Regions from separate parts of the Chryseobacterium sp. GM_Chr_2 genome, predicted to be linked through region 2. Evidence: riboswitches for the same ligand, from Rfam matches in the RefSeq annotation. Region 2 holds a riboswitch; the other holds the start of a gene.
What was found. A riboswitch is a leader RNA that binds a small molecule or an ion and turns the genes downstream of it on or off. The one in region 2 is predicted to bind thiamine pyrophosphate.

Region 1: linked by a shared signal. The riboswitch ahead of OXQ85_RS11220 (TonB-dependent receptor) and the one ahead of pnuC (nicotinamide riboside transporter PnuC) in region 2 are both predicted to bind thiamine pyrophosphate.

What each region holds. Positions count from the first base shown of each region.
Region 1 is NZ_JALNUD010000006.1:87,280-90,469, reverse strand. Features, by position in the region: gene OXQ85_RS11230 (bifunctional aconitate hydratase 2/2-methylisocitrate dehydratase) at 1-700, opposite strand, end outside; gene OXQ85_RS11225 (WG repeat-containing protein) at 1,134-1,901, shown strand; TPP riboswitch at 1,935-2,024, shown strand; gene OXQ85_RS11220 (TonB-dependent receptor) at 2,128-3,190, shown strand, end outside.
Region 2 is NZ_JALNUD010000003.1:34,101-37,290, reverse strand. Features, by position in the region: gene ssb (single-stranded DNA-binding protein) at 1-229, opposite strand, end outside; gene OXQ85_RS05710 (hypothetical protein) at 464-1,504, opposite strand; gene pnuC (nicotinamide riboside transporter PnuC) at 1,491-2,090, opposite strand; TPP riboswitch at 2,115-2,221, opposite strand; gene OXQ85_RS05700 (EthD family reductase) at 2,352-2,663, opposite strand; gene OXQ85_RS05695 (methyltransferase) at 2,666-3,190, opposite strand, start outside.

The DNA.
Region 1 (3,190 bases), on a different contig from region 2:
CTGCGATCAACATCACACTTGCATCAGGATGTTGAGCCTGTAAAGCTTTTATTTCTTCCTGTTGAGCAGGAGACATCATACATTGTCCGTGCAGCTCACGGTCAGAACGAGAGTGCGCCTGATTTCCCGGAGATAATAAGTCGGTTGAAATATCACCTTCAGCAGCAATGTAAGTAACGATTTTAATTTCTTCAGCTACCTCTGGAAGTTTAGTGAAAAACTCTGCTTTTGCGTAGCTTTCCAAAATATCTTTAGCGATTTCGTTTCCTGCTTCATAAGCTTCTTTCAAGCGAGCGGTATCTGCATCATATAAGAAAACCTGAGTTTTAAGCACTTCAGCCGCCTGTTTTGCTATTGCTTCATCGTTTCCTAAAGCTAAATCAAGCAAAACTTCGATAGATGGGCCTCCTTTCATGTGAGACAACAATTCAAAAGCGAAAGCCGGAGTAATTTCTTCTACTATAGATTCACCAAGAATGATTTCTTTTAAAAACTTAGCTTTTACACCAGCCGCACTTGTAGTTCCAGGTAGCGTGTTATAAATAAAAAATTTAAGAGAATCAGCTCTGTATTCATTGGCTGTATCTTTAATTTGTGCGATGATCTCGCTTAATAAATCGGCACCGTCAATTGGCTTTGGATGTAGCCCCTGGGTTTTTCTTTCTTCAATTTCGTTGATGTAATCCTTATAAATATTCATAATAGAAGTCTTTCAAATTTTTAAGGTAAATTAATAAAATTATAGTGCATATGGCAATTTCCCGAATTGGTATATCGACTTACAAAACGGAAGAAAGTAAAGCCGGTACTATATTTTGCACTTTTTCTTAAATAAGTAAGATAATGCTTTGTCCCAAAGATGAAAGTAAAGGACTTTTTTGAAAGTGTAAGGGGCTCATGTATAATTTCTAAAGCCGCCAAAGCACTCTTTGAGTAACGTTTGTAAAATTTTTTGATCATATCCATATCAAAAGTTGTATCTCTAAAAACGCTTTAGATTATCAAACAATTAAAAATGTTCCCAAAATTACGAATTTTTAGTATTTTATGCGAGGGATATTATTTAGATTCTTTATAAATATGAATTTTATATTTTCTATTTTTAATCTTATTTTTGCTGCCAAATGATGATTATGAAAATTACGGTTCATTTTTTATGTCTTTTTATTTCGATATCTGTTTTTTGCCAAACCAAGGTGGCCAAGAAGCTTCCTGTAAAAAAGGTTGCAAAAACTGTTGTTAAAAAGACAGATGTGGTAGCTCAGCCGAATCCTGATTTGGTGGTTTTGAATGAAGGAATTCCTGTTTTAATTCCGAAAAAGAAAGATGGGAAATTCGGATATGTTAGTCAAAAAGGCAAATTTATCATTCAGCCTGAATATCATATTGCTGTATTTTTTTATGAAGATTGCAATCTACTGAATTCACCCAACGAAAAAATAAGAAAGTTCGGAACCAAAGAGTATGCAACGGTAGAAAAAGATATGATTTCTTATCGAATTGATCAGAAAGGCAAAAGAGTGTATCAATTTAAAGATTCAGATTTAGGAAAATGTCCTAAAGAGTTTAAATATCAGCCGTTTCAGGCATACGTTAAGAATGGTTTTTACGGAATTATTGAAAAATCGAAGTTCATTAATGCTGAAGATTACAGAGATTATCAAATTTATCCGCAGTACGAATATTTATATATTGCTGAAAGTGAAGATGTTTCAAACCCGATGATTATTGCCTCAAAAAATGATCGTTTTGGGGTGATTGATGTGAATAACAAAATCATCATTCCATTTGAATATGATGATATTAAACGAAATTTCAGCTGGATGTTGGGGAAAATGTTTGAAGTTTCAAAAGACGGAAAAACATATTATTATATTGATTCTCACAATAAAACCTATTAAATTGTACTGATGATATATTTTTCGTAATTTTGCGCCTGAATTAAGGGGTGCTGTAACAAGCTGAGATTATACCCAATGAACCTGGAACGGGTAATGCCGTTTAGGGAAATTAAATATGAGCAATAGGTAATTATTAATGAGCAATCTCAAATATTACTTATTACCGATTACTAATTACTCATCATAATCCGCCCCTTTTATTCATTAAATTTTAAAGATTTATAGAATGAAAGGTTTATTTTTTTTAGGGCTTACCGTTGGCTCTTTTGCTTTTTTACAAGCACAAAATACTGATTCCTTGAAAATAAAGGAAATTGAAGCCGTTAACTTTACCAAAAGGCTTCCTGTTGCGAAAGAAATCATCAATGTTCAGAAAGATTTAGATAATAAAAATCTTGGGCAGGATCTTCCTATTTTACTTAAAAATCAAACATCAATTATTTCAACTTCGGATGCCGGAAATGGCGTTGGATACACAGGTTTCAGAATTCGTGGAGTTGCCGGAAGAGGAATTAATGTGATGATGAATGGTGTTCCGTATAATGATTCTGAAAGTCAGGGGACATTTTTTGTAAATGTACCTGATCTTACGAGCTCTGCTTCGCAAATCGTTATCCAAAGAGGTGTCGGAACTTCCAATAACGGAGTTTCTGCGTTTGGAGCAAGCATCAATGTAATCTCCAAAGAGCCTGATGATAAGTTTTACTTTAAAACAGATGACAGTTATGGTTCGTTCAATACTTACAAATATTCTGCGGAGGTTGGTTCGGGGAAGTTTTGGGGGAACCGACTTTCTGTGATGGGAAGATATACGCACATCAATTCTGATGGATATATCGACAGAGCATCTTCCAACCTGCATTCCTATAATTTTACGGCTTGGTTTGAAGAGAAAAATACGAAAATCCGTTTGATGGCTTTTGGTGGAAAAGAAAAAACCTATCAGGCTTGGAACGGAATCGACAGAAAAACCTGGGAAACCAATCCAAAATTTAATTATTCCGGATCGATTTATGATGCAGACGGTAATATTTCCAGCTTTTATGATAATGAAACAGATAATTACAGACAAAATCATTATCAATTGCTTTGGGAGCAGAAGTTTAATGAAAAATGGAATTTAGAAACCACTTTGCATTACACGAAAGGTAAAGGATATTACGAAAACTATAAGCAGGACGGTAAATTTTCAAAATATAATCTTCCCGATTTTGTGGATGGTTCACAAACATTAACGAAGACAGATTTCATCAGAAAAAAATGGCTGGATAATGATTTCTACGGAATTG
Region 2 (3,190 bases):
TCGCAATTTCTTTTCCTTTTGTGACATATTTTTGAAAAATCTCCGCCGTTTTACCAAATGCAACCAGCGAATGCCATTGCGTTTCCTCAACCTTTTCACCTTTTGCATTGATATAATGATCGTTGGTTGCTAAAGATACATTTGCCTTTACATTACCATTTTCAAAGCTGATCATTTCAACTTCTTTACCTGTGAACCCAATAAGGGATACCGAATTTCTTAGTGACATAATTTCTGTTTTTTTAAGATTATTACTCAGATAAGAGACGCTCACCGTTTTCTCAAATCTCTGATGCAAAGATTGTTGAACAGTAAAATTAAAGTCGGTTGTAAACTATTTAAATCCATTTGTAGTCGTTTGTAAATGAATTTTAAAACACATCAAAATAACAAAAGCTTCCTGATAGAAAGCTTTTACTGAAATTATATGTCGAATAAATTTTACTGAATTAAAAGTAAATTTTTAACCGTTTAAAACAGGAAATTCACCATCTTCCAAAGCAGGTCTGAAATTAGAATGCATTGTCGCGGTAAAAAAATCACTAAAAATCTGATAAATCGCAGAATCTGTATGCGTTGCTTTTATTCCTAACTGAATATAGATTTGAAGAATTTTATGCGATAAATCTTCCACTACAAAAGTTCCAAATTGATGAATTTCGGATTGCTTTTCAGAAGAAATTATCTCTGAATTGTTTAAAGTGAATTCAATATCATCAGCAAAATTCAACGTTTTCTGTAGTTTTTCTTTAATTAAATTATGAAACGGATCTAAATTAAGATTTGGTCTGATAACATTCGCTTCTTCTAAAAAATGTGACGCTATACCTAAATAATTAACCAATAAAGTAAGATCCGCAAAAATTCTAAACGGAATCCTGTCTAAAGCATCATTGGTGAAAAATTCATCATAAATAAAACTATACTCTTCCGAAACTTTCACATTATTTACCTTAAAAGAATACGTTCCGGTAGCTTTCATCCCCATCGATTTCCAGGTGGGAATAATTTCAGCATCATTTTTAGAAATAATAAATGATCGGATAATTTCTTCACTATTTTCATCCAAAATTGACTGTCCGTTTTCTGTAAGTTTTGCATTTAAAGTAAAATGACTTAAATGTGGCGCGCCCGTTGCAAAATGCCAAAGTCCGTTGATTAGATAAATTCCGTCATCTTGTTTTTCTGCGGTTCCGTCGATCATTCCGCTTCCTCCGAAGCAGGTTTTAGAATTACTGAAAAGTTCTTTAGCAATAGTTGGCTTTAAGTTTCTTGAAAAAAAATTGGCTCCAGCGCATAAAGTGAGCATCCAGCCTAAGCTTCCGTCTGTTTTTGCCCATTCAAATAATAAAGATAAACCTTCCCCAAAACGATAGCCTAAACCGCCATATATTTTCGGAACCCAAACCTGAAGCAACCTTTGTTCGTGGATACAATTTATTATTGAATCCGAAACTTTTGTGACTCCTAACATTTCTCTTCTGATTTCACTAACTGTAAGCATCAACTTTCTTTTGATTTAAAATTTTTCTCCATTCCATATAAGCTGAAACCGCGACGATAAATAAAAAAGCCGTCAAAACCGCATAGAGATACAAATCTTTGTGAATCATCAACGGAATTGAAATAATATTGCTGATATTCAGTAAAATCCAGTTTTCAATTTTTCGTCTTGCCATCAGCCACATTCCAGCCCACGCAAAAGCGCTCACTAATGAATCCCAAATCGGCACATCAGAATCTGTATAGTGCGTCAGAAAAAACCAGAAAATTCCAAAAGTTGCCACTACAATTCCTACAGAAATCAGTTTTTCCGAATTTGTGGTTGAGGAAATGGCAGTTTCTTTATGCTGTTTTCCAAATTTCCAATATAACCATCCGTAAATGCTCATTACGAGGTAATAGAGATTTAAAGTAAATTCTGCATACAATCTCGACACAATCATAACATAAAGTGTCAGCAAAATTCCTGCGATCCCAAAAAGATAATTGTTTGAATTGTTTTTTCGAGCCAATAAAACCTGCACTACCGAAAATAAAACCCCGAACCATTCTGCCCAGGTTGTTTGTTGTAAAATGTCCTGCATCAAATTAACTTATATAAATTAAATGATGAGATGATAAATCAAAATCCCTACGTCGGCATTACCCGAATCAGGTGTGGAAGCCAGTTCCCGGGTATCATCTCAGCCGCTAAAACAAGCACCCCCCCATTGAGGGATCAAAGTTGATGCTTTTTTCTGAGAATAAAAAATCAATGATCATAATTTAGCTGAAATAATAAAAATAGCTTCTGAAAATATTTAGATTTGTATTTCAGAAGCCATTAGAGTAATAAAGTTAATTTAAATTTAAGTGAAGTTCTGCCAAACTATTACTTTACTGATTTGAATGACAGCTTTTACATTCGTATAGTGTACAGCGTCTTCTTCAAGGATTGTTTTATTAGGCAAAAAACAATTGTAAAAATGCTCGATTTCTTCGAAAAAAAGATGTCCAATAACTTTGTAAACAGAATCGGAAGATTCGGATTTCTCAATTCCGATCCCTTTCAAATAATTTCCAAAAACAGATTTTGATAAAGCTAAATGCTTTTCGGTATAGTATTCCATGTCAAACCAATCATTGTGTTTCACAGGATAAAATATGGTAATTTTAAACATATCTATACTTTTTCACATTCTACAATGCTAGAAATTTCTGTATTAGTTTGAATTAACTTTTTAAAAGTAAGCCCAGATTGCTCAACAAGATATTTAAATTCACTTAGAGTTCTCTCTTTTCCGGTTGTCATAGCCATTATATTAATATCCAACAACTTACCGGCATGAGGTTTATTTTCAGAATCATCAGGAATTACAGAATCTATGATTAATAATTTACTTCCGACAGGCATTGCTTTATAAATATTTTTTAAAATTCTGATTGATTCTTCATCGTTCCAATCATGTATTACCCATTTTGTCATATAAAGATCCTGATCAGCAGGAAGTTCTTCGAAAAAACTACCTCCCATTACCCTACATCTGTGTTTTATGTCGGGTGGAATTAAATTAACGGTTTGTTCCACTACATAAGGCTGATCAAAAACAATCCCGACGCTATCTGGTGCTGTGTCCAAGACGGCAAATAGTAGCGCTCCATTTCCACCGCCAATATCTGTAATCTTCTTATGGGGCTTGAAATCATA